3 regions of the Streptomyces sp. CLV115 genome follow, and region 3 is predicted to be linked to each of the others. Evidence: riboswitches for the same ligand, from Rfam matches in the RefSeq annotation. Region 3 holds a riboswitch; each other region holds the start of a gene.
The links. A riboswitch is a leader RNA that binds a small molecule or an ion and turns the genes downstream of it on or off. The one in region 3 is predicted to bind cobalamin.
Positions count from the first base shown of each region.

Region 1: it holds a riboswitch for cobalamin, as region 3 does, so the genes downstream of both, AADR41_RS19400 (ABC transporter substrate-binding protein) here and AADR41_RS35985 (cobalamin biosynthesis protein) in region 3, are expected to answer to the same signal.
Region 2: it holds a riboswitch for cobalamin, as region 3 does, so the genes downstream of both, AADR41_RS11360 (prenyltransferase/squalene oxidase repeat-containing protein) here and AADR41_RS35985 (cobalamin biosynthesis protein) in region 3, are expected to answer to the same signal.

Region 1 covers NZ_JBCEWQ010000052.1:21,080-30,810, reverse strand. The annotation lists gene AADR41_RS19435 (type B 50S ribosomal protein L31) at 1-95, shown strand, start outside; gene AADR41_RS19430 (carbohydrate kinase family protein) at 791-1,723, shown strand; gene AADR41_RS19425 (hypothetical protein) at 1,764-3,056, opposite strand; gene AADR41_RS19420 (beta-ketoacyl-[acyl-carrier-protein] synthase family protein) at 3,255-4,532, shown strand; gene AADR41_RS19415 (acyl-CoA dehydrogenase family protein) at 4,547-6,400, shown strand; gene AADR41_RS19410 (acyl carrier protein) at 6,660-6,938, shown strand; gene AADR41_RS19405 (beta-ketoacyl-[acyl-carrier-protein] synthase family protein) at 6,935-8,158, shown strand; cobalamin riboswitch at 8,253-8,440, shown strand; gene AADR41_RS19400 (ABC transporter substrate-binding protein) at 8,477-9,544, shown strand; gene AADR41_RS19395 (FecCD family ABC transporter permease) at 9,541-9,731, shown strand, end outside.
Region 2 covers NZ_JBCEWQ010000022.1:68,220-77,950, reverse strand. The annotation lists gene AADR41_RS11390 (hypothetical protein) at 1-675, opposite strand, end outside; gene AADR41_RS11385 (aggregation-promoting factor C-terminal-like domain-containing protein) at 967-1,407, opposite strand; gene AADR41_RS11380 (ECF transporter S component) at 1,729-2,592, opposite strand; gene AADR41_RS11375 (ABC transporter ATP-binding protein) at 2,544-4,256, opposite strand; gene AADR41_RS11370 (energy-coupling factor transporter transmembrane component T) at 4,253-5,494, opposite strand; gene AADR41_RS11365 (SCO2322 family protein) at 5,491-6,189, opposite strand; gene AADR41_RS11360 (prenyltransferase/squalene oxidase repeat-containing protein) at 6,186-7,460, opposite strand; cobalamin riboswitch at 7,571-7,711, opposite strand; gene AADR41_RS11355 (MBL fold metallo-hydrolase) at 7,865-8,905, opposite strand; gene AADR41_RS11350 (NUDIX domain-containing protein) at 9,035-9,505, opposite strand; gene AADR41_RS11345 (helix-turn-helix domain-containing protein) at 9,510-9,731, opposite strand, start outside.
Region 3 covers NZ_JBCEWQ010000175.1:640-10,370, forward strand. The annotation lists gene AADR41_RS35970 (class II aldolase/adducin family protein) at 1-81, opposite strand, end outside; gene AADR41_RS35975 (inorganic phosphate transporter) at 291-1,562, shown strand; gene AADR41_RS35980 (hypothetical protein) at 1,617-1,847, shown strand; cobalamin riboswitch at 2,001-2,130, shown strand; gene AADR41_RS35985 (cobalamin biosynthesis protein) at 2,276-3,289, shown strand; gene AADR41_RS35990 (cobyric acid synthase) at 3,286-4,875, shown strand; gene AADR41_RS35995 (putative cobaltochelatase) at 4,872-6,890, shown strand; gene cobO (cob(I)yrinic acid a,c-diamide adenosyltransferase) at 6,890-7,489, shown strand; gene AADR41_RS36005 (cobyrinate a,c-diamide synthase) at 7,500-8,873, shown strand; gene AADR41_RS36010 (ZIP family metal transporter) at 8,929-9,651, opposite strand.

The DNA.
Region 1 (9,731 bases), on a different contig from region 3:
GTCACCCCTTCTTCACCGGGAAGGCGCGCGTCGTCGACTCGGAGGGCCAGGTCGCCAAGTTCGAGCGCCGGTACGGGGGCGAGGACGCCTCCTGACCCGCGTACGGACCCGAGTCCCCCGCCCCTGTCCGAAGGGGCGGGGGACTTGCTCCGTCACACCTCTCGACACCGTCGGCCGACCTCTCACGACTTGCCGCGACATCGCACTGACGCGCGTGACCGAGGCGCGCAACCGGAGCACGGCCCGCCGCCGCTTCCACCAGGACTCCGGGCGGCGGGCGCACGCCGTCCCCACCGACCACCTGCACCGGTGCGCGCTGCCCATCGCCCTCCCGGTCTCCGACTTCGGCCACACCTGGTCCGGCTCGTGCGTGGTGGACCCGGACGACACCGGCGGGCTCGTCGGCGGCCGGCCGGGGACGGTCGCGTACCGCACCGGCCACCACCCGGACCGGGCCGGCGGGAACCGGTGTGTGCGTGTCGCCTTACCAGTACCGACGGCTCGGCGGCCGAGCACTTCCTCGGCGACCGGGACGGCATCGCCTGCACCACCGACCGGTCCGGCAACCCGCGGGTGCCCGGGGGTGTCCGACACATGCCCGGACCGGGGCCGGCCTCGCGCTGCGGATCGGGGTCCGGGGCGGGCGGATCGAGGCGTTCGCCGGGGGCAGCCCGGTCGCCGATGTGACCGACACCCACCACACACGAGGCAGGATCGGGCTCAATGTGTTCGGTGGCCGCGCCGCCTGCCAGGACACCTTCGTCACCGCACTGTAGGAGATCCCACCCCCATGCTCGACAGAACCGACCTGCTGGTCATCGGCGAAAGCGTCGCCGACATCGTCCGGCTGCCGGGTGCGGCCGATCAGGTCCACCCGGGCGGCAGCCCGGCCAACGTCGCGTACGGCCTGGCCCGGCTCGGGCACGCCACCACCCTGCTCACCCAGCTCGGCCCCGACGACAACGGCCGGCTGATCAGGGACCATCTCGCCGGTGCCGGCGTCGAGGTCCGCACGGACGACGCCACCTCCGCCACCCCGGCCGCCGCCGTCACCCTGGACGGCGACGGCCGCGCCACGTACACCTTCGACATCGCCTGGGCGCTGGGCCCGGTCTCCCTGGACCGGCAGCCCCGGCACGTGCACACCGGTTCCGTCGCGGCGGTGCTGGAACCGGGGGCGGCCACCGTCGTCGGCGCGGTGGAGTCGCTGCGGACGTCCGCGACGGTCAGCTACGACCCCAATGTGCGGCCCGAACTGATGGGGGACCACGACGCGGCCGTCCGCCGGGTCGAGCGGTGCGTCGCGCTCAGCGATGTGGTCAAGGCCAGCGACGAGGACCTGGAGTGGCTCTACCCGGGCCAGGATGCGGAGCGGGTCGCCGGGCGCTGGCTCGCCACCGGCCCGGCACTCGTCCTCGTCACCCGGGGCGGCGACGGCGCACTGGCCGTACTGCCCTGGGGGCGGGTGACGGTCGACGCGCTGCCCACCGAGGTCGTGGACACGGTGGGGGCGGGCGACGCCTTCATGTCGGGCACCCTGCACGCCCTGGCCGGGCAGGGGCTGCTCGGCGCGGACGGCCGGGAGCGGCTGCGCACGCTGGACCGGACCCGGGTGGCCGACGTCCTGCGGCACGCGGCGGCCTCCGCCGCGGTGACCGTGGCCCGGGCCGGCGCCAACCCGCCGGACGGGGCGGAGCTGCGGGCGGCACTCGACCGGAGCTGAACACGCCCCGGCCGGGGACGGCGGTGCCCGGGAGTCTTTGTCACCCGGGCACCGTCAGATGCGGGCTGCTGTCGTCGTCGAGGAACTCGACGACGGCGAGGACGATCAGCGCACACAGTGCGATCCACACCGTGACCAGCCCGGTCGGCCGGTCCCAGGCCACCAGGACGGCGGCGGCCACCACGACGACCGCCCAGTTCAGCGGGCGCCTGGCGCGGTGCACCCACCGGCCGACCGGGCCGCCGGTGAACCCGGCCGCGTCCCGGACGGCGCCGATGCCGCCGTTCCACATCGCCATGACGCGGCCGGCGGCGCGGCCGTCACCGGTCAGCCAGGCGGCGAGCGCCACCACGATGCCGAGCGTGACGACCATCCGGACCAGGACCCGCATCGGGTCGGCGAGGGCGTCGAAGACCGCACCGGCCGCGGGCTGGGACACCCCGGACGGCAGGCTGTCGAGATAGAACGCCCGGCCCACCCAGATGGCCAGACCGAGCACCGCGGCACCGGCCGCGACCGCGAGCGCCGTCGTGACCAGTGCGCGACGGCGGCGGACCGCGAGGAGTACCCCGCCCGCGGCCAGCACCAGGGCCGCCAACGGCAGCCAGAACCCGATGACCTGGAGTGCCCGGAACCACTTCTTGGCCTTGCCGACCGAGTCGGAGGTCAGCACCGTGAAATCGGTGTGGATCTCGGGGATCCTGGCCGCGACGCCCAGTCCCCGGTCGACGAGACGTTGTTTCACCCGGTCGATGACGGGTGCGAGGTCGATGGTGACGGTGTCCCCGGTGATTTCCACCGCCCCGCCGCCGCTTCCCGAAAGGGCCTTGAGCGTGGCGGACTGGGCGGACCGGTTGAGGTCGGTCCAGATCTTCGCGAAGGCGTCGCTGGAGACGAACCTCTCCGTCGTCCCGCGCACGAAGTTCGAGATGCCCGTGGTGAGGGGGCCGCTCAGCTTCGACAGCGCCTTGTCGAGCACCGGCCGGTCCGCGGGGGAGACATCGGCCAGCAGGGCCTTCACATCCAGGTGCCCCATGACGGCACCGGTGACGCGATCGGCCACCGCGGTCCGCACATCGGGGTCGGAGGCGAGCGGCGTCATCATCGCCACATAGTTGTCGGTGTCGCCGATCTGGTTCTTCGCCCAGGTCGACACGATGCTCAGCGGAGTGAGGACGGCCGCGACGACGATGAGCAGCACGGCGAGGAACGAGCGGGCCCCGGGCCGGTGCCGGACCGGGGCGCGGGTCTCCAGCACGGCCACCCTGGCGCGCAGCGCATCCAGTTCGGTGTGCTCGTCCGGGGGTTTCGACTCATCGTGATCCGCTGCCATTCCCCCAGGGGACGGCCGTCCGTCGCGCACGGCGCGGCGGGCTGCTGCGGACGGGTGAACAGGGTCACCGTGGCGTGCGGCACCGTTCGGCCCGCCGGAGGTATCCGTGACCCTTTCGGCTCATTGGCCGCATCCTCGCCGGGGCTACTGCCGTTCGACAACCAGTAGGCCTGATCGATTACGGAGGAGGGGGCGGACATGACGATGATCGACAGGGGCGTCGCGGTGACCGGGCTGGGGGTGGTGACTCCCGCAGGCGCGGACGAGCACACTCTCTGGGAGGGACTGTGCGCCGGTGTTTCCACGGCCCGCGGCTGCGAGGAACTGGCCGGGCTGCCGGTCGACTTCGGCTGCCCGGTGGACGGGATCGACCTGGACGCGGCGGTCGGCGGGCGTTCGGTGTGGCGGATGGCGCGGTTCGTGAAGATGGCGCTGGTCGCCGCCCGCCAGGCCGTGGCGGACGCCGGGCTGTCGCCGGAGCGGTGGGACGGCGACCGGGTCGCCGTGGTGCTCGGCGTCGGGGTGGGCGGGGTGTCCGTGCTCGTCGACAACGTGCGCAGGCTCGACGACGGCGGAGCGGACGCGGTGTCACCGCTGCTGGTTCCGATGATGATGCCCAACGCGGCGGCCGGGGAGCTGGCCATCGCGCTGCGGGCCCACGGCCCCAGCCTGGCCCCGGCGACCGCCTGCGCGTCCGGGGCGACGGCCGTCGCCGTCGCCCGCGACCTGCTGCTGAGCGACCGGTGCGACGTGGTGGTGGCGGGCGGTGCGGAGGCCGTACTGACCCCGCTGGTGGTGAGCGCCTTCGCGGGGATGGGCGCGCTCTCGCTGCGCACCGGTGATCCGGCGGGTGCCTCGCGGCCGTTCGCCGCGGACCGGGACGGGTTCGTGATCGGCGAGGGCGCGGCCGTGCTCGTACTGGAACGCACGGCCGACGCGTACGCCCGGGGCGGACGGGCGCGCGCCCTGCTGACCGGTGCGGGCTCCGCCACCGACGCCCACCACCCCACGGCCCCGGACCCGGAGGGCGGCGGTGCGCGCAAGGCCGTCGGGGCGGCGCTGCGCGAGGCGGGCTGGGCGCCCGGCGAGGTCGACCACATCAACGCGCACGGCACGTCGACGCAGCTCAACGACGCGATGGAGACCGCTCTGATCTCCGAGATCTTCCCGCACCGACCTTCGGTGACCGCGCCGAAGGGCGTCCTCGGGCACACCCTCGCCGCGTCCGGGGCGATCGAGGCGGTCGCCACCGTACTGACCCTGGAGCGGGGTCTCGTCCCGCCGATCGCCAACCTGGACTCGCTGCCGGACGGGTTCGACCTCGACTGTGTGGTCAAGGAGCCCCGGATCCAGCCGGTCGAGCGGGCGCTGAGCCACTCCTTCGGCTTCGGCGGACACAATGTCGTGCTCGCCTTCCAGCGCGCCGGTGCGGACGGCCCGCCGCGGAGGGGACCGGGTGTCCTCGCCGTTGCTTGATCGTTATATTTTCCATGACCGCAACGATCGACAGTCCCTCCGCGGAACGGTCCACGGAGCTCCTCACCGATGTGCTCCTCGGCGCCAACCACCGCCGGGAGCACGGCTTCTGGCAGCGGCTGATCAGCACCGCCCCCTTCCGCCGCCCGGACGACCGCACCCCCGAGGAGCGCCTGGCCCTCACGTACGAGCGGCTGCGCGTCCTCAACGACTGCCTGGACAGCGGGGCCCGGCTGGCCGCCGATCCCCGCGCCCTCGCCGCCCTGCACGAATGGCTCGGTCCGGTGGACCCGGCGCTCACCACGGTGGCGGGGATCCACTACAACCTCTTCCTCGGCAGCCTCCTCGACCACGGTGGCGACGGCGATCGCGATCTGTCGGACTTCCTGCGGCTGCGGCGCACCGGCACCTTTCTCTGTACGGAGGTGGCACACGGCAATGACGCCGCGGCCGTCGAGACCACCGCCGCGTACGACCGAGAGCGCGACGGGTTCGTGTTGTGCACCCCGCACGCCGGGGCGCAGAAGTTCATGCCCAACACCGGTCCGGCCGGCGGCCCCAAGACCGGGCTGGTGGCCGCGCGCCTGCTCGTCGACGGCGCCGACCACGGGGTCTTCCTCTTCCTCGTGCCGCTCACCGACGAGCGACAGCCGCTGCCCGGAGTGCGCATCCGCATGCTCCCCACCCGTACGGGCAGCCCGGTGGACCACTGCCTGACCTCATTCGACCGGGTCTTCGTGGGACGCGCCGCGCTGCTCGACGGGGACCACGGACGGGTCGGTGCCGACGGGGAGTTCAGCAGTGCCGTCGACAACCGCAGGCGGCGCTTCCTCGCGTCGATCGGGCGCGTCACCTCCGGGAAGATCTCGATGACGGCCTGCGCGGTCGGCTGTGCGCGCGCGACGCTCGCGGTCGCCGTCCGCTACGGCGGTCACCGGTACATCTCGGGCCCCCGCGGCTCGCACCGGGTGCCGGTGATGGCCCACCGCAGCCACCACGGCCCGCTCGCCGCGGCCATGGCCACCGTCTTCGCGATGAGCCTGCTGCACCGCAGGGCCCTGGACCGCTGGGAGCGGGGCGAGCGACGGGAGGAGGCCGAGCGGCTGGTCGCCGTCGCCAAGGGGTGGATCACCTGGCAGGCCCGGTCCGTGATCGTCGAATGCCGTGAACGCTGCGGCGCCCAGGCGCTCCTGGAACACAACGGCATGAGCGAACTCGTCACCGGGGTGGAAGGCGCCATCACCGCCGAGGGAGACAATCTGGCCATCCACGCCAAGGCGGCCGCGGAGATGCTCTTCGCCGCCGCACCCGCCGCCGGGGCCTCGTCCGGCGGCGGCCCCGGCGATCTCGACGACCCGGGCTTTCTCGGCGGGCTGCTCGCGGAGCTGGAGCGGATCTGGTTCGAACGGGCCCGGGAGCGGATGGGCCTCGCACCGCACGGTGATCCGCTGGGGCGGTGGAACGCGGCGGCCGGGCCCGCCCTGCGCGGCGTCGAGGCCCACGCCCAGCGGCAGGCGGCCGAGGCGTACGCGGAGGCGGTGGCCGTGCTCCCGGAAGGGCCCGCCCGCGACCGGCTCGGCGAGCTCGAACGGCTCTTCGCGCTCGACCGGATCGCCCGCAACAGCGGTGACCTGCTGGCGGCGGGCCTGCTGAGCGCCGACCAGGTCAACGGCCTGCCGGGCAGGGTGGAGCAGCTGATCGCCACCGTCGCCGCCCATCTGCCCGCCCTGGTCGACTCCTTCGCGCTGCCGCCGGAACTGCTCGCGGACTGGCCGATCGCAGGCGCCGACTACGTGGCCGCGTACGACGATCCGGGGGCTTTCTGGCAGACCGGCGGGGGTCGGGACACGGTTCGGGACGAGCGGTGACGGCCATGACGAGAAAAGGAACAGTTGTCCGGGGCCGTCGGTTCAGGGAGACCGCCGGGGCCCTCGGTGTGCGTGTTGTCCTGCTGGCCTTCTGGGGTACGGCGTCCGTCCTGGCCCGGTGGTGCGGGGATCGCGAGGAGGGCGCTGCCGAATCGGTTCGGCACAAGGCGTAACTGGAGGCACTCCACCCAGTTGATTCGGCGTCGGGACGGTGTCACCGCCGGCCCGACAGCCGGACCGAATAATGGAGAGAAAGCTGATGAGTGCGATTCACCCCAAGATCACCGAGGTTCTGACACACACCTTCAAAGTTCCCGCCGCAGAGATTCACCCGGGCTCCACGATGGACAGCCTGGAGATGGACTCCCTCGCCGTCGCCGAGTTCGCCGTCCTCATCAGGGACACGACCGGCGGCGACCGGGACTTCGACCAACTCCCCAAAAACGCCACGCTGGCCGACATCAGCCGGTTCATGGACACGGCGGCCGGCGGCGGGGCGCGGGTGGGCGGCGGGGCAGCGATGAGCAACGCCCGATGAACAGGCCGGCCGTCGCCGTCACCGGACTGGGCATGATCACCCCGGTCGGCAACGACACCGAATCCACCTGGCGGGGCGTGTGCGCGGGCCTGTCACCGGCCCGCACCGTCGCCGGGCTCGACGGATGCGCGATCGACTTCGCCTGCATGGTCGACGGCATCGATCTGGACGCCGCGATCGGCGGCCGGGCGTCCTTCCGCATGGGGAAGTACGTGAAACTCGCCGTCCTCGCCGCCCGCGAGGCGGTCACCGACGCCGGACTCGACCCGGCCGGGTGGGACGGCAGCAGGGTCGCGGTGGTCGTCGGCACCAGCAGCGGCGGCTCCGCCTCGCTGACCGAGCAGGCCGTCGTGCTCGACCGGCTCGGCGCCGGGGCCACCTCACCGTCGGGCATCCTGCTCACCATCCCGAACATGCCCGCCGCCGAGATCGCGATCCAGCTGCGGGCCACCGGCCCCAGCCTGGCACCGTGCACCGCCTGCTCGTCCGGCGCCACCGCGCTGTCCGTCGCCCGCGACCTGCTGGTCACCGGGCAGTGCGACATCGCGATCGCCGGAGCCACCGAGTCGATCGTCTACCCGGCCGCCATGGCCGCGTTCGCCAGGTCCGGGGCCGGGGCCCGGCGCGACGGCGACCCGGCCGGACTGTGCCGGCCCTTCGCGGCCGACCGGGCCGGCCTGGTCATGGGCGAGGGCGCGGCCGTCATGGTGCTGGAACGGACGGACGACGCCCGGGCCCGGGACGCGGCCCCACGGGCGCTGCTCGCCGGCACCGGAGCCACCACCGACGCCCACCACCCCATCAGCCCGCATCCGTCGGGCGTGGTCGCCCAGGCGGCGGTGGAGGCCGCGCTGCGCGACGCGGGCTGGGCGGCCGAGGACGTCGAGCACGTCAACGCGCACGGCACGGCGACCCCGGTCAACGACGCCACCGAGGCCGCCCTGATCGCCCGGGTCTACCCGCACCGGCCACCCGTCACCGCGCCCAAGGGCGTACTGGGGCACTGCATGGGAGCGGCCGGAGCGATCGAGGCCGGACTCACCGTCCTCACGCTCCAGCGCGGAGTCGTACCACCGATCGCCAACCTGGACGCCCCGGCGCCCGAGTTCGACATCGACTGTGTCACCGAGCAACCTCTGCGGCGGCCCATCAGGCGCGCCGTCAGCCATTCCTTCGGATTCGGCGGCCACAACGCCGTACTCGCTCTTCAGCGTCCCTGAGAGCCGTTCCGCAGGCAGCAGGCAGGTGGTGCGACGGGACAACAGCCCGGCGTACCACCGGCCCCACACCGCCCGTGAGCTGCACAGAGGCACGTGATAGCTTGCCGGGGCCAGTCAAACTCCACCCAGGAGTCAGGGAATCCGGTGCGAATCCGGAACTGACGCGCAGCGGTGAGGGGGACGGGCGGGGCCACAGCCACTGGGACCACCCTCGGGTGCCCGGGAAGGCGCCCCGTCCGGACGAACCCGAGTCCGAAGACCTGCTGGCATCCGCGACCCGGCACCGGGCCGCGGGACTCCGTACAACGGGCTCCGCGCATGAGCCCAGAGACGCAGAGGGACTCCGTGCCGTCCATAGCCAGCCCCGTCCGCACCGTCGCCCTGCTCTCCGCGGGACTGGTCCTGCTGACCGCCTGCGGAGGCGGAGCCGGTGGCACCACCGCGAAGCCGGGCCGCGCGGACGGATATCCGGTGACGCTGAAGAACTGCGGCCGCACCGTCACCGTCGATGCAGCGCCGCGCCGTGCCGTCTCGGTGGACCAGGGATCCACGGAGATCCTGCTCTCCCTCGGCCTCGCCGACCGGATGGCCGCCACCGCGACCTGGACCGACCCGGTGATGAAGGGCCTGGAGAAGGCCAACGACGAGGTGCCCAGGATCGCGGACAACCGGCCCTCCTCGGAGAAGGTCCTCGACCGCGAACCGGACTTCGTCAGCGCCTCGTTCGAATCGACACTCGCCAAGGGCGGCGTCGCACCCCGCGAACAGTTCGAATCGCTCGGCGTCCCCACCTACGTATCGCCCGCCGACTGCGCCGGCAAGGACAACAGCGGCGGCGGCGACGGAGCCCGCACCGCGCCGCTCACCATGGACAGCGTCTACGGCGAAGTGCGCGACCTGGCCAAGGTGTTCGGCGTACCGGAGCGCGGCGACTCGCTCGTGGCCGCGCTGCGCGAACGGGTGCAGAAGGCGACCGAGGACATCGACGCCTCCGGCACCACCCTCCTGTACTGGTTCTCCGACTCCAAGGCCCCGTACCTGGCGGGCTGCTGCGGAGCCCCCGGAATCATCACCGAAGAACTCGGCGCGAAGAACGTCTTCGACGACACCCACGAGGAATGGCCCCAGATCAGCTGGGAGACCGTCGCAGACCGCAACCCCGACGTCCTGGTCATCGGCGACCTGACCCGCAGGGCCCAGACCGCCGAGAGCGCCGCGAAGAAGATCGAGTTCCTGGAGTCCAACCCCGCCACGAAGAACATGGACGCCGTCAGGCACAAGCGGTACGTCCTGCTGAGCGGCCAGGCCATGAACCCGTCCGTCCGGACGGTCGAGGGCGTCGAACGCGTCGCCGCCGGACTGCGCAGGTTCGGGCTCGCGCGGTGACGCCGACCGAACGCGGCACGACGGTGACCGCGCCACCGGCCGCCGTCGCACCGGTGGGCGTCACGAAGGGCGTACGACGGCTGCGCGGCGGGGTCCTGTGGGCCTGCGGCCTCGCGCTGCTCGTCGGCTCCGTCGCGGTCGCCGTCACCATCGGCCCCGCCCGCATCTCGGTGGGCGACGTCTGGTC
Region 2 (9,731 bases), on a different contig from region 3:
GGTGGCGGTGGGGCTGAACAGCGCCGCGTATCCGTCTTCGTGGTGGCGGCGGTGCCGCCCGGACCGGCCGACGTCCGCGACCGGGGTCGCGAGCGTGAGCAGCCCGTCGTTGGCGAGTTCCTGTACGCGCATCAGCAGTGCCCGTACCTCCAGGCCGAGTTCGGCGGCCACCGTCTGCAGATCGAGGCCGGACTCCCAGCTCCACAGCAGTACGGAGTCCATGCTCGGCGACCAGACGACGGTGTTGTCCACCTCGGCCGGCGGGGACGGTGCCGGGATGTAGGCCAGGACCCCGGTGGTCGCCGGTGCCGGGGCCGACATCGGGGGCTTGGCCGGAGCCGGGGGCGCGGTCACGGGCGGCGCCTGCGCCGGGGGCTTCGGCGTGTCCGGCTCCGGCGCGGGGGTCTCGTCGGCCGGCTGCGGCCGGGGGCGTTCCGGCGTGGCGGCGGGCGACTTCGCCGCATCGCCCTTCGGCGGGGTCCGGCTGAGGAGTTCTTCGGCGAGGGACCGGGCGTCACTGCGGCCGACGGTGCGTCGAGCTAATCGCACCTCGCGCTCGTTGAGGCCCATCAAATCCGCGATCGAGCCGTCGTCGCCGACCGTGACGGCGAAAGCGGCCAGCGTTCGGCTCCGCTCCGCCTGTGTCTCGTCCAGCAGGGCCTGCGCCCGGCGCATGCGTTCGTCGCTGGCGCAGAAAGCTTCCGCCAGAACGGTGTTCCGCTCCCAGAATTCTCTTGGTTCCACGGAAGGGACAACGCGCAGGTGGCCGCCGGGAAAGGACGGACGAGCCAAATGCGCCTAAATGGACTAGCAGGGAAGCGAATCTGTCAATTCGCATCAAGTGGCTGTTCACACGGAGAGGTGACGGGGCCGGGCACGGCGAAGGCCCCGACCGGTGGTCGGGGCCTTCGCACAGTCCTGCGTACGAGCGCTCGGCGCGGTGCCGGTGGCCTGCCTGTGGCCGGCTCAGTACCAGTGGTTGGCCTGCCAGAACGACCAGGCGCCGCACGGGCTGCCGTAGCGGGAGTTCATGTAGTCCATGCCCCACTTGATCTGGGTGGAGGGGTTCGTCCTCCAGTCGGCGCCGGCGGAGGCCATCTTCGAGCCGGGCAGGGCCTGCACGAGACCGTACGCACCGGAGGAGGAGTTGGTGGCGGTGTGGTTCCAGCCGCTCTCGTGCTGGACGATGTTGCTGAAGCACTGGAACTGCGCGGCGTCGCCGATCATCGCCTTCGCCGTGGCCTGCGCGCTTCCCGCGACGGACGCCGGCGCGGCGGCCGGTGCGGCCATGGCCGGGGTGACGCCGAGGCCCAGGCCGGTGGCGCCGAGGAGCACGGCGGCGCCTGCGACGGCGGACTTGCGGCGGGCGGTGCGGGGCTTGGCGAGGATGTTACGGGCGAACGACACAGAGAGACCTAACGTCGGGTACGGGGGAGTCGCCTGCCGGTCCGGATGGTGCGGTCGTGCGGGTGGACCGGGCTTCGTCGACCGCGGTCCGGTTCGGCGGACCCGGCGGTGCTCGGCGACTCGTCCAGTGTTAGCGGCGGCGTTCAGCCATCGCAACGACCCCCGGTACGAGCCCGTCTCGTACCCGGACCCCGAAGACCCGCACGGCCCCGGGCCTGCCCGCCGCGTCGTCGCAGCTCGGCAGCGCCGCTCAGCGGGCCGTACGCCCCGGAGTGCCGCTACTACCCCGCATCGTGGAGGACCAAGGTCCTGTGGGAGCCCTCACTCGCGAGGAGCGTCGAATGTGACCCGGGCCTCGAAGGCGGCGCGGCGGGTGGCCCGGCGCAGCGCCTTCAGCAGCGCCGGACCGACGGCCAGGGTCAGCACCGCGGTGAGCACCGCCCGGCCCAGGTCCCAGCCGAGCGAGGTGGCCAGACAGTAGGCCAGGAAGCGGACCAGGTTGTCCGTCAGCGGATCGCCCGCGTGGAAGGAGACCCCCGAACCGGCCGGGGGCACGATCGTCCACCCGTACAGATTCATCACCGTGCCGTACGCGAACGACGCCACGAACCCGTACCCCGCGAGCATCAGCGACTCGGCCCGCCCGCGCAGCCGGCCGGGGCCCGGCAGCAGTCCCGCGCCCATCGCGAACCAGCCCATCGACAGCATCTGGAACGGCATCCACGGCCCGACCCCGCCGGTGAGCAGTGCGGACGCGAACATCGTCACCGCGCCCAGCACGAAGCCGAAACCCGGCCCGAGCACCCGGCCGCTCAGCACCATCAGGAAGAACATCGGCTCCAGCCCCGCCGTGCCCGCCCCCAGCGGACGCAGCGCGGCACCGACCGCGGCCAGCACCCCCAGCATGGCGACCGCCTTCGCGTCGAGGCCGTCGTCCGCGATCGTCGCCACGACCACCCCGACCAGCAGCGGCAGCAGCGCGGCGAACAGCCACGGCGCGTCCTGGGAGTGGGCGAGGCCGGAGCCGGGACCGGCCAGCAGCGGCCAGCCGAAGGCGGCCACCCCGACCAGGCCGATGAGGACGAGCGCGGCGATCGCCCGCGGCCCGAGCCGTACCGCCCGCACCCGGCGCCCGCTCACGACGGGTCTCCCAGCGCGGCACGCACCTGTGCCACGGTCAGCCATTTCTGCGGGGCGAGGATCTTCGAGGTCTGCGGGGCGAACGCCGGGGACGAGACCACCACCTGCCGGGTCTCGCCGTCCGCGACGACCTCCCCGTCGGCGAGGATCACCACCCGGTGCGCCAGTTCCGCCGCGAGTTCCACATCGTGCGTGGCCAGGACGATCGCATGCCCCTGGGCCGCGAGGCCGCCGAGCACCGTGACCAGCCGGGCCTTCGCCGCGTAGTCCAGGCCACGGGTCGGCTCGTCCAGGAGCAGCAGCGGGGGCCGCGCGGTGAGCACGACGGCCAGGGCGAGGGCGAGGCGCTGGCCCTCGGAGAGATCGCGGGGGTGGGTGTCGTCCGGCACATCGGGCAGCAGCTCGGAGACCAGGGCCCGGCAGCTGCCGGGGGCGGCGCCCGCGTCGCCGTCCGCCGCGGCGCACTCGGCGGCGACGCTGTCCGCGTACAGCAGATCGCGCGGTTCCTGCGGTACGAGCCCGACCCGGCGCACCATCTCGCGCGGCTGGGTGCGGTGCGGGGTCCGGCCGCCGACGAGGACGGTGCCTGAGGTGGGCTCGACCATGCCGACGAGGGTGGCCAGCAGGGTGGACTTGCCCGCGCCGTTGCGTCCCATCAGGGCGACGGTCTCGCCCGGGGCGACGGTCAGCGTCACCCGGCGCAGCGCCTCGACGCGCCCGCGCCGTACGCCGAGACGCTCGACCCGGGCCGTGGCATCGGCGGCCGGTTCGGGCACGGCGGCGCTCCGCGCGCCGCGGCCCAGCAGCCGGTCCAGGACGCCGCGCCGCACGGGGGAGGGGGCGACGGGCGAGAGCGGGGGAGCGGCCGGCGGCACCGGGGCGGGCGGCCGCCCGGATGCGAGCCGTTCGCGCAGGTCCGCCGCCCGGCGCCGGGCATCGCGGACCGAGAGCGGCAGCGGTTCCCACCCCGCCAGCCGGCCCAGCGCGACGACCGGCGGGCGGACCGGGGAGACGGCCATGACGTCCGCGGGCGCGCCCACGACCGGGGCGGCGCCCGGCGACGGCAGCAGGACGACCCGGTCCGCGTACTGGACCACCCGCTCCAGCCGGTGCTCCGCCATCAGAACCGTCGTACCCAGGTCGTGCACCAGCCGTTGCAGCACGGCCAGGACATCCTCGGCCGCCGCCGGGTCCAGCGCGGACGTCGGCTCGTCGAGGACCAGGACCTTCGGGTGCGGGGTGAGCACGGAGCCGATCGCGACCCGCTGCTGCTGGCCGCCGGAGAGCGTGGCGATCGGCCGGTCGCGCAACTCGGCCAGCCCCAGCAGGTCCAGGGTCTCCTCGACCCGCCGCCGCATCACGTCGGGGGCCAGGCCCAGCGACTCCATGCCGTAGGCCAGCTCGTCCTCGACCGTGTCGGTGACGAAGTGGGAGAGCGGGTCCTGCCCCACCGTGCCGACCAGATCGGCGAGTTCGCGCGGCTTGTGGGTACGGGTGTCGCGGCCGTCGACCGTGACCCGGCCGCTCAGCGTGCCGCCGGTGAAATGCGGCACCAGACCGGAAACGGCACCCAGCAGTGTCGACTTGCCGACCCCGGACGGGCCGACGAGCAGCACCAACTCGCCCTCGGGGACGGTCAGATCGACCCCCGACAGGGTGGGGCGCCCGGTCCCCTCGTAACGCACCGAGACCTGCTCGAACCGGATCACTGGATCTCCTTGGAATTCGGCGCACCGGCCGGCGCAGTACCCGTCGGCGCAGCACCAACCGGCGTACCCACGGCCGCAGCACCCGTCGGCGCAGCGCCCACCGGCGTACCCACCGGCGGCGGCACCGGCGCCACCACCGCGGGCAGCAGCCCGATCAGCACCGCCGCCGCCGGCCACAGCGGAAGCACCGGCGCGGTCAGCGGGACGACCCCCGGGTGCAGCGCCTCCCCGTAGGCGCCGCCCGCCCAGATCATCGCCACCGCCACCACGACGCCCGAACCCGCCACCAGCCAGGCCCGCACCCCCCACCGGTCGGGCCGGTAGCGGGTACGGACCGAGCGGGCCCCGCCGAGCCGCAGCCCGGCCAGCGCGGCGACGAGCCCGGCGATCAGCAGCGGCACCCCGTACACCGCGCCCTGCGCGGCCAGCAGCCCGTACGTACCGGCGCACACCCCGAGCAGTCCGCCGAGCGTGAGGACGTTCGTGGTGCGGCGGACCGCGGGCGGGACCTGGGCGGTGCGCCCGTAGCCGCGCGCGTCCATCGACGCGGCCACCGCGATCGAACGCTCCAACGCGCCCTCCAGGACCGGCAGTCCGATCTGGAGGACCGCCTTGATACCACCGGTCGGACGGCCCCGCAGCCGCCGAGCGGTGCGCAGCCGCATCACATCGGCGACCATGTTCGGCGCGAACGTCATCGCGACGACGACCGCGACGCCCGCCTCGTACAGCGCACCGGGCAGCGACTTCAGCAGCCGGGCCGGGTTGGCGAGCGAGTTCGCCGCACCGACACAGATCAGCAGGGCCGCCAGCTTCGCCCCGTCGTACAGCGCGAAGACCAACTGCTCGGTGGTGACCCGGCCACCGAGCCTGACCCCCTGCGCCCAGTCGGGCAGCGGCACCTCGGGGAGCGTGAACACCGTGTGCGTACCGGGGATCGGGGAACCCAGGAACACGGAGAAGACCAGCCGCACAGCGACGACGAACAACCCGATCCGGATGAACGCCCCGTACGAACGGGCCCACGGCGCGTCCGTACGGCGCGCGGCCACGACGTAACCGGCCACCCCCACCAGCAGCCCGAGCAGCAGCGGATTGGTGGTCCGGGACGCGGCGGTGGCCAGGCCGAGCGCCCACAGCCACCAGGCCCCGGCGGGCACGGCGTTGCTCCGGGTCGCCTCGGGAGCGCGCAGCGGACGACGCCGTGCCGGGACGGCGGAGCGGGTCCGGGCGGTCATCCGCGGCGGCGGCGGGCCTGCACGACCGCGGCGATGCCGAGGAGGAGCACGGCGCCGACCCCGACGAGCACCCCGGCGGACGGGCCGCCGGAACCGCCCGAGGTGCCGGAGGCCGCGGATCCGGCCGGTGACGCGGCGGCGGACGCGGCGGCGGACGCGTCGGGCGTGCCATTGCCGCTGCCGCTGCCGGAGACCTGTTCGCCGCAGCCCGAACCCGGGTAGCCGGAGATGGCGCAGAGCATCGCGTCACTGTTGTAGCGCAGCGGCTTCGCCACCGAGGCGAGCGCCTCCGCGGCGCTCGCGTCCGGTGCGACCCGCGCGCACGCGGTGCGCGGCGCGGGCGGCTTCTCACCCGCCGGGGCGTCCGCCGCCGTGCCCGGGTCGATGACGAGCGCGATCCGCTTGGTGCCGTCCTCGGCCGGGGTGTCCGCGCAGATCTTCGTGAACTCCGCGGCGCGGCGCGGCTTCGCCGAGTCCTGGGAGTCCTCGCTGACCGAGAACCGGAAGCCCTGCACCGCCCCGTCGTCCGGCCGGACGAGCGACGGGCCCTGGGTGGCATACGTCCAGCCGGAGCCGGAGCCCTCCCAGAACGACCAGTACCGGTACCCGGCCGCCTGGGCCGGTCCCGCGCCGAGCACGGCCAGGACGGCGCCCAGGACCACCAGCAGCGCGGTGGCCCGCCCCGCGCGCCTCACGGCTGCCTGTTCTTCCGGCGACCGCTGATCAGGAAGAACGCGATGGCCGCGAGGACGAGGGCGATGCCGACGTACCACCACACGCCCCCGATCACGTCGTCGCCGCTGTGGACCTGGTCCTTCTCCGTGGCCTCGTACCCGGTGTCGGCGGACGGGTCGGGCGTCACGACGGAGGCGGGTTCGGGGCCGGCCGCGTTGAGCCGGGCGACCAGGTCGACGCCGCCGAAGTCCCGGGCGTCGTTGCCGGTCGCGTGGGCGGCCAGGACCAGCTGGGCGTAGGCGGCGGGGCCGTTCTGGCCGGCCCAGTCCGCGGAGTTCTTCTTCAGCCAGTCGACGGCTCCGGCCGCCTTGTCCTGGTGGCCGGCCGCGGAGAGCGCGACGACCGCGTCGGCGGTGTTGCCGAAGTCGGGCTGCGGGGTGGTGTCGGTGGCACCGGGCATCGGCGCCAGGTTCAGGTGGCCGCTGCCGGCGAGGGCGCCGGTGAGGTAGTGGGCGCCGTTCTGGGCGGCCTGCTCGGGCGTGAGCCCGGAACCGGACCGGCAGGTGGGCGCCTTGCCCGCGGCGTTGTTCCCGACCGCCAGAGCCTTGCCCATCGTGCCGAGGACGGCGGCCGCGGTGGCGTCCGCGTTCGCGGCGAGCCCGCCCTTCTTGTCGGGCTGGTAGGCGAAGGCGCCGCCGTCCTTGCCGCCGCACGGGAGGGCGAGGGCGAGCAGCGGGTCGTAGGGGGTCTTGCCATCGGGGGTCGTGATGTCCGCGAGGCGCTGCCCCTGACGGGCGAGGGCGCCGATCACCAGAGAGGTGGAGTTGGCGTCACTGGGCGCACCCGCGGTGTAGCCCCAGCCGCCGTCCTCGTTCTGTACGGACTTCAGCCAGCGCACCGAGTCGTTCACGGTCTCGCGGTGCCCGCCGACCTCGACCAGCGCCTGGGCGGCCGCCGCGGTGGCATTGGTGTCCCGCACCGTCTTGGCGTCGCACGGCTGGGCGGCGTCGGGCCGGTACGCGGCGTAGGAGCCGTCGGCGCACTGCTGGCCGATCAGCCAGTCCACCGACTTCGCGGCCGGGGTGACCCCTTCGAGCCGCTGCGCGAGGAAGGCCAGGGACTGCCGCCACACCCCGTCGTAGGTGGGGTCCTTCGTGCCGTACAGCCCGGACGGCAGCGCGACGGACGGCGAGGGCGAGGGGGACGGCGCTGCCACCGCGACCGGCGCAGCGGCCGCGCAGAGCACGGCGGCGGTGGCGGCGAGCGTTGCTGCGCTGCGACGTACGGTCATGGCGGGCGGGGCCTCTCCTGCGGGGTGAACCGGGCACAGGCACGCTCAGGCACCAGGCTCCGACCCCGTGTACCTCGACGGTGCCGACCACCGGGGGATCCGGTGGTCCGAGCCGGTCACGACCGCGGACAGGGCATTCCGACTCACCGCCTGCGAAGACGGTTCACGGCTGCGTGGTCAGTGCCGGATTCGCACCGGCTTCCCCCTGAACGGGCATGATGACGACCCGCACACTCTACCGGGCGGCACCACCCGGACTCCGGGCCGGGAGGAGCGCCCCGTACGTGTCACTGCTCACGTACGCGCCCTGCCCGCGCAAGCGCGCCCCTGCCCACGTAAGCGAAACCACACGCACCCCACTCACACCACTCACACCACGCACACCGCCCCACCGCTCACACCGCTCACACCGCGAGGTAGGCCACCGGCTCGCTCCCCGGCACCGCCTCCGCACGCCCCAGCTTCACCAGCCGCCGCAGATGCGCCTCCGCCTCCGAGACGGCGATGTTCCGGGAGCCGTGCGGGATCTGCTCCCAGGGCCGGTTCCACTCCATCCGCTCGGCCAGCTCCCACGGCGTCAGCGGCTCCGCCAGCAGCCCGAGCAGCCCCGTCAGCCGCTCCTCGTGATGCCCGAGCAGTTCCTGCACGCGCCCCGCCGCATCGGTGAAGGCGTACTGATGGGCGGGCAGCACCTCGGCGGCCCCGAGCCTGCCGATCCGCTCCAGCGAGTCGAGGTAGTCACCGAGGGGATCGGTGGCCGTCGCGTCGTCCGGGTCCTCGTACAGCCCGATGTGCGGACTGATCCCCGGCAGCAGATGGTCCCCCGAGAAGAGCCGTCCCCGCCCCGGCAGATTGCCCGGGTGCTCCTCCTCCAGGTGCAGGCACACATGCCCGGGCGTGTGCCCCGGTGTCCAGATCGCCCGCAGCCTGCGCCCCGCCAGGTCCAGCAGCTCGCCCGGCACGATCTCCCGGTCCGGGAGCGCGGCCCGCAGCCCCGGCAGGGTGCGTGTCCGGCTCCGGCCGGCCGCGGCGGCCCGCAACGGCGCGAGGTGCTCCTCGGGTGCTCCGACCGCGGTGAGTTTGGCCGCGAGATAGGTCAGCCACCTGCCGGGTTCGGACTCCCGGGTACGGCGCACGATCGCGGTGTCCGCCGCATGCATGGCGATCCAGGCCCCGGAGGCCTCGCGCACCTGCCCGGAGAGCCCGTGGTGGTCGGGGTGGTGGTGGGTGATGACCACACCGTGGATGTCGGCCATCTCCGTGCCGACGGCGGTGAGTCCGGCGCCGAGCGTGTCCCAGGCCTCGGGATCGTCCCACCCGGTGTCGATCAGCACCGGGCCCCGATCGGTGTCCAGGACGTGTACGAGGGTGTGGCCGAGCGGATTGTCCGGGATGGGCACCTTGATGCTGTGCACGCCCCCGCCGTGGTCGGTCACCTGCGTCATGAGGTCCCCATCTCTCTGGACGGCGTACGGGTTCGCGGCTCCGATGCGTCGCCCCACTGTAACGAGAACTTGTTCCAGTAGTAGCCCTGGTCGACCATCTGGTTCGGGCGTACCTGCCGAGCCGGGCGATCACCCCAGGTGCGGCGTCGCTCGGTTCGCCCGGAAGTGGTCGATCCTCAGCCGCTGGGTGTGGTGCATGGGCAGCGCGTCCAGTTCGTCCGGGGTGACGAATCGGAGGTCCGTCGACTCGCCGGAGATGCCCAGTTCGCCGCCGATGATGCGTGCCGTGAACACCACAGCGAACTGGCGGCGAACCTCACCGTCGCTGTACGCGATGACATGCTTCGGGTCCGTGTATGTGCCGACGAGCCCGGTGATCTCGACATTGAGCCCGGTTTCCTCCCTGACCTCCCGGACGGCGGTGCCGGGCAGTGAGTCGGTCAGGTCCATGCCCCCGCCCGGCAGGGCCCAGAGTCCGTTGTCCCGCCGTCGCTGCATCAGGATCCGTCCCGCCTCGTCCGTCACCACGGCGGAAGCGGCCACGACCAGGCTGTTGGGCTTCGGCGCGTTCGGGTCGTCGTAGAACTCGGTCCGTGCCATGGGTTCACCTTTCCACGGGTGTGGCCGTGTCCCACGTGGCGCTGAAACTGTCCGCGTACACGTCGAACATGCCGCCCCCGCGATTGCGCCGCAGGTGCCACACGGGTGCCCGGTAGGCGTTGACGCCCCAGGCGTGCGTGTTGACCAGCATCTGGTCGTCGGCCCGGTACAGGCTGTTGTAGAGAGTCGTCCCGTGCGTGCGCAGTTCGATGCCGGGTATGTCGGT
Region 3 (9,731 bases):
GCCCTCGGCCGCCGTCCGCCGGGCGGTGGCGACGACACCCTCCCAGGCGCGTTTGATCGCGTCCCGCTGCTGATCGCTCATGCGCCGATCCTGTCAGCCGCGGCGGCGGACGGGTATGGGGTCGGCCACAGCCCCGCACCGCGGGAGAGCCGGGCCACGCCTGCCCCGAGGACAAGCGGAATGCCCGCGCTCCGCTTTGGAACACCCCAGCGCCCTACTCAGTTCATCTTCCGTTCATCCAGGTTGCCTACGGTCCACGTGCCAATGACGTCGAACGATTGCCTGGGTAAATGGAACACATCACGCTGCTACTCGCGATTGTGATCGTGACAGCTCTAGTGTTCGATTTCACGAACGGTTTCCACGACACCGCGAACGCGATGGCGACCACCATCTCGACCGGTGCACTCAGACCGAAGACCGCGGTGGCCATGTCCGCCGTTCTCAATCTCGTCGGCGCGTTCCTGTCGGTGGAGGTCGCCAAGACGATCTCCGGCGGGATCATCAACGAGGACGGGCTGCGGACAGAAGTCATCTTCGCGGCACTCGTCGGCGCCATTCTGTGGAATCTGCTGACGTGGCTGGTCGGGCTGCCGTCCAGCTCGTCGCACGCCCTGTTCGGCGGCCTGATCGGCGCGGCCGTGATGTCGGCCGGCTGGTCCTCCGTCAACGGCGGCACCGTCGTCACCAAGGTGCTGCTTCCCGCGGTCGCCGCCCCGATCGTCGCCGGTCTGGCCGCGCTGCTGGCCACCCGGCTGACGTACCGGATCGGCGGCAGGGTCCGCGACGAGGCCCAGCAGAAGGCCACCGCCAAGGGCTACCGGGCCGGCCAGATCGCCTCGGCCGGACTGGTCTCGCTCGCCCACGGCACCAACGACGCGCAGAAGACCATGGGCATCATCACCCTGGCCCTGGTCACCGGCGGTGTCCTGCACCCGGGCGCCAATCCGCCGGTCTGGGTCATCGTCGCCGCCGGCACGGCCATCGCGCTCGGCACCTACCTGGGCGGCTGGCGCATCATCCGCACCATGGGCAGCGGCCTCACCGACCTCAAGCCGCCGCAGGGCTTCGCCGCCCAGACCAGTGCGGCCACGGTCATCCTGGCCTCCTCGCACCTCGGCTTCTCCCTCTCCACCACCCAGTCCTGCTCCGGCGCCGTGATGGGCGCGGGCCTCGGCCGGCAGGGCGGTGTGGTCCGCTGGTCCACCGCCACCCGGATGTTCGTCGCCTGGGGTCTGACCCTGCCCGCCGCCGGTCTGGTCGGCGCGGGCGCGGAGCTCCTCACCAAGCAGGGCACCTGGGGTGTCGTCGTCGTGGCGGCGCTGCTGGTCCTGGGCTCCGGTGCGATCTGGCTCCTGTCGCGCCGCAAGCCGGTCGGCCACGACGACGTCGCACCGTCGGACGGTGACGTCGAACCGGCGGGCGTCGTCACCACGGCCATCGCCGCCGTCAGCCCGCCGCCCACCGCGGCCGCGGTGCAGGCACCGGCCCAGAACCTCATGACCACCATTCCGGCCCCGGCCGGAGCCACCCAGGACCCGGCGCGACCCGCCACCGTCTGAGCCGGCCGCCAGGCCGGCCGTCCAAGGCCGTCTAAGGCCGTCTAAGGATTCAGCATGAACATCGACTGGGCAGCCCTCGGCTCCGTATTCGGCGTCTCCCTCGTTGTCACCGTCGCACTGGTGGGCCTCTTCACCCTGGGCATCGTCGGCCTCTCCAAGCAGCCGGAACCGGCGGCGCAGGGCGGTTCCGGCGGCTCGCTGCTGCTGGCCCGCGCCGGCGCGTACGTCTGCTTCGGGCTGTGCGCGGCGGCCGTCGCGTACGGGATCTATCTGATCGTCGCCTGAGCCGCTCCCGCGCACGCTCCCCCGTCGGGCCGGACACCTCGGGTGTCCGGCCCGATGTGGGTATCAGCACACTGCACCGTCGCAGGTCAACGGCAGGTTGACGGGCGTTCGCGGAGCGTGGTGGACTGCCGGAGCCAATTACGGCGACAGCAGAGGAAGCCGGTGCGAATCCGGCGCGGTCCCGCCACTGTCACCGGGGAGCGGTCCCCCAACACCGGAAGTCACGGCTCGCACGAGCGGGCTGGAAGGCCGGGGGCACCGCGGATCCGGGAGCCAGGAGACTCTCGTCGCCGGTCACGTCGAACCAGGGCGCGGACCCTGAGTGAGGACATATCGCCATGCCTGGCTGCCGTGCGTCCGCTGTTTCGGCGCTCTCGACGAGAGCCGCCTGTACGAAGGTCCGCCGAGGCGCGACGGCCGGCTGAACCGTGCGAGCCGACCGCATCTTCGCGTACGGCGCCACGGCCGGCCTGATCGGCGATCTGCTGCTCGGTGACCCCCGCAGGGGGCACCCGGTCGCCGCGTTCGGGCGGGCCGCGGCGGACGTCGAGCGCCGGCTGTGGCGCGACCACCGTGGCCGGGGCGCGCTGCACACCCTCGTCTGCGCCGGGGGCGTCGCGGGTGGTGCCGCGCTGATCACCCGCGCCGTGCGCCGCAGCCCCGCCGCCTCCGTGGCGCTGACCGCCGCCGTCACCTGGTCCGTCGTCGGCGGCACGTCCCTGGGGCGTGAGGCGCGGGCCATCGGCGGCGCCCTGGCCGCCGGTGACATCGAGGTGGCCCGCGAGCGGCTGCCGCATCTGTGCGGCCGCGACCCGCACTCCCTGGACGGCCCGCAGATCGCCCGCGCCGTGGTGGAGTCCGTGGCGGAGAACACCTCGGACGCCGTCGTCGGCGCGCTGGTGTGGGGCGCGCTGGCCGGGGTTCCCGGGCTGGCCGGGTTCCGGGCCGTCAACACCCTGGACGCGATGGTCGGGCACCGTTCGCCCCGGCATCTGCGCTACGGCTGGGCCTCGGCCCGCCTCGACGACCTCGCCGGCTGGCCGGGGGCCCGGCTCACGGCCCTGCTCGCCGTGGCGGCCGGGGGGCGGCCGCGCGGCGCGGTCCGGGCCTGGCGGGCCGATGCCGCCAAGCACCCGAGCCCCAACGCGGGCCCGGTGGAGGCCTCGTTCGCGGGTGCGCTCGGCGTACGGCTCGGCGGCACCCTCGCGTACGGCGGCCGGGTCGAGCACCGCCCGGTGCTCAACGGGGAGACGGGCCGGGCCGTGGAGACCGCGGACATCGAGCGCGCGGTGCGGCTGTCGCGCCGGGTGAGCGCGCTGGCGCTGGGCGTCTGCGTGGCGGGGCGGCTCGGCGCGGCCCTCGCCGCACGTCGGCTCGCCGGGCGCCGGACCACCGGGACGAACATGGCGGGGCCTCGCACCGCAGGACGGAGAGACGCATGAGCGGCGGGCTGCTGGTCGCCGGTACGACTTCCGACGCGGGCAAGAGCGTCGTCACGGCAGGCATCTGCCGCTGGCTCGTGCGCCGGGGCGTGAAAGTGGCGCCCTTCAAGGCGCAGAACATGTCGCTCAACTCGTTCGTCACCCGCGAGGGCGCCGAGATCGGGCGCGCCCAGGCCATGCAGGCCCAGGCCGCCCGCGTGGAGCCGACCGCGCTGATGAACCCGGTGCTGCTCAAGCCCGGCAGCGACCGCTCCAGCCAGGTCGTCCTGATGGGCAAGCCGGTCGGCGAGATGAGCGCCCGCGGCTACCACGGGGGCAGGCAGGAGGCGCTGCTCTCCACGGTCGTGGACTGCCTGGAACAGCTCCGGAGCACGTACGACGCGGTGATCTGCGAGGGCGCGGGCAGCCCGGCCGAGATCAATCTGCGACGCACGGACATCGTGAACATGGGCATCGCGCGGGCGGCGCGCTTCCCGGTGGTGGTCGTCGGCGACATCGACCGCGGCGGGGTCTTCGCCTCGTTCTTCGGCACTACGGCGCTGCTGGCCGCCGAGGACCAGTCGCTGATCGCCGGCTATCTCGTCAACAAGTTCCGCGGCGACGTCTCGCTGCTGGAGCCGGGCCTGGAGATGCTGCGGGACCTCACCGGCAGGCCGACGTACGGGGTGCTGCCCTTCGCCCACGGCCTCGGCATCGACGAGGAGGACGGGCTGCGGGTCTCGCTGCGGGGAGTCGTGCGCGAGTCGGTCGTCGCACCGCCGCACGGCGAGGACGTGCTGCGGGTCGCGGTGTGCGCGGTGCCGCTGATGTCGAACTTCACCGATGTGGACGCGCTGGCCGCCGAGCCCGGCGTCGTCGTCAGGTTCGTGGACCGCGCCGAGGAACTGTCCGACGCCGACCTGGTCGTGGTGCCGGGCACCCGGGGCACCGTGCGGGCGCTGGCCTGGCTGCGCGAACGCGGCCTCGCCGACGCGCTGGTGCGGCGGGCGGCCGAGGGCCGGCCGGTCCTCGGCATCTGCGGCGGCTTCCAGCTCCTGGGCGAGCACATCGAGGACGAGGTCGAGTCCCGGGCCGGTCATGTCGAGGGCCTGGGGCTGCTGCCCGTACGCATCCGCTTCGCCCGCGAGAAGACCCTTGCCCGGCCCGTCGGCGAGGCGCTCGGCGCGGCGGTCGAGGGGTACGAGATCCATCACGGCGTGGCGGAGGTGCTCGGTGGAGAACCGTTCCTCGACGGCTGCCGGGTCGGCGCCGTGTGGGGCACCCACTGGCACGGCTCGCTGGAGAGCGACGAGTTCCGCCGCCGCTTCCTGACCGAGGTGGCACGGGGCGCCGGCCGGCGTTTCGTCCCCGCTCCGGACACCTGTTTCGCGGCGCTGCGCGAGGAGCAGCTCGACCGCCTCGGCGATCTCGTCGAGGAACACGCGGACACCGACGCGTTGCTGCGGCTCGTCGAGTCGGGCGCGCCGCCGGGGCTCCCGTTCATAGCTCCGGGAGCACCCGGAGCCCCGGGGGGGACGCCGGTGAACGGCGCGGGCCGAGGCCGCCTTTTTCATGACCATTCATTCGCAGGAGGGATCGCCCCGTGAGCACGCATTTCCCGTTCACCGCCGTCGTCGGGCAGCAGGACCTGCAACTCGCCCTGCTCCTCAACTCCGTCGCCCCGAACATCGGTGGCGTCCTCGTACGGGGTGAGAAGGGCACCGCGAAGAGCACCGCCGTGCGCGCGCTCTCGGCGCTGCTGCCGGAGGTGGACGTCGTCTCCGGATGCCGTTTCTCCTGCGCCCCAGGGTCGCCCGACCCGGCGTGTCCGGACGGCCCCCACGAGCCGGGTACCGGCGTGTCCCGGGACGCCCGCATGGTGGAGCTGCCGGTCGGCGCGTCCGAGGACCGGCTGGTCGGGGCGCTCGACATCGAGCGGGCGCTCGCGGAGGGTGTGAAGGCCTTCGAGCCGGGCCTGCTGGCCGACGCGCATCGCGGGATCCTCTACGTCGACGAGGTCAACCTCCTCCACGACCACCTCGTGGACCTGCTGCTGGACGCGGCCGCCATGGGCGCCTCGTACGTGGAGCGCGAGGGTGTCTCCGTACGGCATGCCGCCCGCTTCCTGCTCGTGGGGACGATGAACCCCGAGGAGGGCGAGCTGCGGCCCCAGTTGCTCGACCGGTTCGGGCTGACCGTCGAGGTCGCCGCGTCCCGGGAGACCGATCAGCGGGTCGAGGTGGTGCGGCGGCGGCTCGCGTACGACGACGACCCGGCGGGCTTCGCGGCCGGATGGGCCGACGAGGAGGACGCGTTGCGGGCCAGGATCGTCGCCGCGCGGGCCCTGCTGCCCGAAGTGCGGCTCGGGGACTCGGCGTTGCGGCAGATCGCGGCCACCTGTGCGGCCTTCGAGGTCGACGGGATGCGCGCGGACATCGTGATGGCGCGGACGGCCACCGCGCTGGCCGCCTGGGCGGGCCGTACGGATGTGCTCGCCGAGGACGTGCGCCGGGCGGCCCTGCTCGCGCTCCCCCACCGGCGCCGGCGCAATCCGTTCGACGCGCCGGGGCTCGACGAGGACAAGCTCGACGACACGCTGGAGCAGAACGGCGGCGGGGACGACGACCCGGACCCGGACGGCCCCGGTGGCGGCGGCCGCCCCCCGCAGGGCGACGGCCCCGGCACGCCGCCGGCGCCCGAGGGCGGGGCCGACGACGCGCCCGCGCCGTCCGTGCCCGAGCAGGGGCGGGAACAGGGCCAGGGGCAGCCGTCCGGGGGCGGTGAGCGGCAGCCGGTGGGCGCCACCGAGCCGTTCCGCACGAAGATGCTGAGCGTCCCCGGGCTGGGCGAGGGCGCGGCCGGGCGGCGCTCCCGGGCCCGTACCGAGCACGGGCGTACGACCGGCGCGCGGCGTCCGCAGGGCGCCCTGACCAAGCTGCATCTGGCGGCCACCGTGCAGGCCGCCGCCCCGCACCAGCGGTCGCGGGGCCGGTCCGGGCGCGGGCTGGTGGTCCGGCGGGACGATCTGCGGCAGGCGACGCGGGAGGGGCGCGAGGGGAATCTGGTGCTCTTCGTGGTGGACGCCTCCGGGTCGATGGCCGCCCGGCAGCGGATGGCCGCGGTCAAGGGTGCGGTCCTCTCGCTGCTGCTGGACGCCTACCAGCGGCGGGACAAGGTCGGGCTGATCACCTTCCGGGGCAGGGACGCCGAGGTGGCGCTGCCGCCGACGTCGTCGGTGGACGCCGCCGCCGCGCGCCTCGAACTGCTGCCGACCGGTGGGCGCACCCCGCTCGCGGCCGGGCTGCTCAAGGCCCATGAGGTGCTGCGGGTGGAGCGGTTGCGTGATCCGTCGCGGCGGCCGCTGCTGGTCGTGGTGACCGACGGGCGGGCGACCGGCGGCCCCGATCCGGTGGCGCTGGCCTCCCGGGCGGCGCGGCTGCACGAGGCGCAGGGCACCGCGTCCGTCGTCGTGGACTGCGAGTCGGGGCCGGTACGGCTCGGTCTCGCGGGAAGCCTCGCCCGCGATCTCGGGGGCGGCGCCGTCACGTTGGAGGAGCTGCGGGCCGACTCGATCGCCGGGCTCGTCAAGGACGTTCAGGAAACCAACAGGAGGGCCGCGTAATGCCGCAGGGACAGCCGACCACCGTGCCCGACGACGGGCTCACGACCCGTCAGCGCCGCAACCGTCCGCTGCTGATGGTGCACACCGGCATCGGCAAGGGGAAGTCGACGGCGGCCTTCGGGCTGGCGCTGCGCGCCTGGAATCAGGGGTGGCCGATCGGCGTCTTCCAGTTCGTCAAGTCGGCGAAGTGGAAGGTCGGCGAGGAGAACGCGCTGAAGGTCCTCGGGGCGAGCGGCGAGGGCGGCTCCGTCGTCTGGAACAAGATGGGCGAGGGCTGGTCGTGGGTGCAGCGCGACGGCCAGCTAGACAACGAGGAGGCGGCGCGCGAGGGCTGGGAGCAGGTCAAGCGCGACCTGGCGGCCGAGACGTACCGGCTGTACGTCCTCGACGAGTTCGCGTACCCGATGCACTGGGGGTGGGTCGACACCGACGAGGTGATCGAGGTGCTGCGCGAGCGCCCCGGTGCGCAGCATGTGGTCATCACCGGGCGCAACGCGCCGCAGAAGCTGCTGGACGCCGCCGATCTGGTGACCGAGATGTCGAAGGTCAAGCACCCGATGGACGCCGGTCAGAAGGGCCAGCGGGGCATCGAATGGTGAGGGACTGGCAGTGAACACTCCTCGTCTGGTGATCGCAGCGCCCTCGTCGGGCAGCGGCAAGACCACCGTCGCCACGGGGCTGATGGCGGCCTTCGCGGCGCGGGGTCTCGCCGTGTCCCCGCACAAGGTCGGGCCCGACTACATCGACCCCGGCTATCACACGCTGGCCACCGGCCGGCCGGGGCGCAACCTCGACGCGTACATGTGCGGCCCCGACCGGGTCGCCCCGCTGTTCGCGCACGGGGCGGCCGGCTGCGACCTCGCGGTGGTCGAGGGTGTGATGGGGCTGTACGACGGTGCTTCGGGCCAGGGCGAGCTGGCGTCGACCGCGCAGGTCGCGAAGTTGCTGCGGGCGCCCGTGGTACTGGTCGTCGACGCGTCGTCGCAGTCGCGTTCCGTGGCCGCGCTGGTGCACGGTTTCGCCTCGTGGGATCCGCAGGTGCGCCTCGGCGGGGTGATCCTGAACAAGGTCGGCTCCCAGCGGCACGAGGCGCTGCTGCGGGACGCGCTGGAGGAGTCCGGTCTGCCGGTGCTGGGGGTGCTGCACCGGGCCGAGCAGGTGGCCGTTCCGTCGCGTCATCTGGGTCTGGTGCCGGTCGCCGAGCGGCGGGGCGACGCGCTGGGCGCGGTCGCGGCGATGCGGGAGCAGGTGGTGGCGGGGTGCGATCTTCAGGCGCTGATGGCGCTGGCCCGTTCCGCGCCGCCGCTGCCGGGCGAGGTGTGGGACGCGGCGGAGGCGATCGCCGGCTGCGGCGGGCCCGTGCCGCTGTCCGCCCCGGCCGGGGCCCCGGTCGTCGCGGTGGCCTCCGGTGCCGCGTTCACCTTCTCGTACGCCGAGCACACCGAGCTGCTCACCGCGGCCGGGGCCGAGGTCGTGCCGTTCGACCCGTTGCGGGACGAGGCGCTGCCCGAGGGCACCCGGGGGCTGGTCGTCGGCGGGGGGTTCCCGGAGGTGTACGCCGGTGAGCTGTCCGCCAACGCGGCGCTGCGCAAGGCCGTCGCCGGGCTGGCGGAGTCCGGGGCCCCGGTGTCCGCCGAGTGTGCCGGGCTGCTGTATCTGGCGCGTTCGCTCGACGGGCTGCCGATGTGCGGGGTCCTCGACGCGGAGGCCCGGATGTCGAAGCGGCTGACGCTCGGCTACCGGGAGGCCGTGGCGATCTCCGACAGTGTGCTGGCGGCCCCCGGCACCCGGGTGCGCGGCCACGAGTTCCACCGCACCGTGCTGGAGCCGGGCGCCGGCGCCGATCCGGCGTGGGGCATGCACCAGCCGGAGCGGCGGGTCGAGGGGTACGTACAGCGGGGCGTGCACGCGAGCTATCTGCACACGCACTGGGCGTCGGCGCCCGGCATGGCCCGCCGGTTCGTCGAACGGTGCGGGCCATGAGCCGGAGCGGGAACCGGTGCCGGGAGCGGTGAGGCACCCGGGGGCGGTGCGCTGCTCAGTCCGCGATGCCCACCACGAGCCAGATGAAGCCCACCCCGGCCACGGTGCACAGCAGCGTGGAGCGCACCGGGTGTTCGTGGTGTGCCTCGGGGAGGATCTCGGCGGCCGCCAGGTAGAGCAGCGCGCCGCCGAAGAAGCCGAGATAGCAGCCGAGGAGTTCCGCCGGAAGGATGAACAGGAGCGTCGTCGCGGCGCCCGCGATCGGCGCCAGCGCGTCCGCGAACAGCATGATCAGGGCCTTGCGGCGGGCGTTGCCGTACAGGCTGGTGATCGTGTACGTGTTGAAGCCGTCGGCGAAGTCGTGCGTGATGACGGCGAGCGCGACGGCGGCTCCCATGCCCGCGCCCACCTGGAAGGCCGCGCCGAGGGCGACGCCGTCCATCAGACTGTGGCCGACCATCGCCGCCGCCGCCGTGAGCCCGACCTGGGGCACCCGTTCCCCGCCCGCGCCGTGTGCCGCCTGGCGCACCGCGAGCAGCCGCTCCACCAGGTGGGCGACGAGGAAGCCGCCGACGAACAGCAGCAGGGCGGCCGGGACGCCGAAGACGGCCTCGCCCGCGGCGTCGACCGCCTCGGGCAGCAGGTCCAGGCCGACCACACCGAGCATCAGCCCGCCGGCGAAGCCGAGCACCAGGTGGCGGCGGTCGGTGACGCGCTGGGCGACCCAGCCGCCTGCCAGGGTCATCAGGAACGCGCCGAGCGCGACGAACACCGCCATGCGCTCTTGCTAGCCGATCGACCCCGGTGCGCGCATCTCAGCGCGCCCCCGTTCCCGCACTCCTCGTGAAAGGCCGCTCC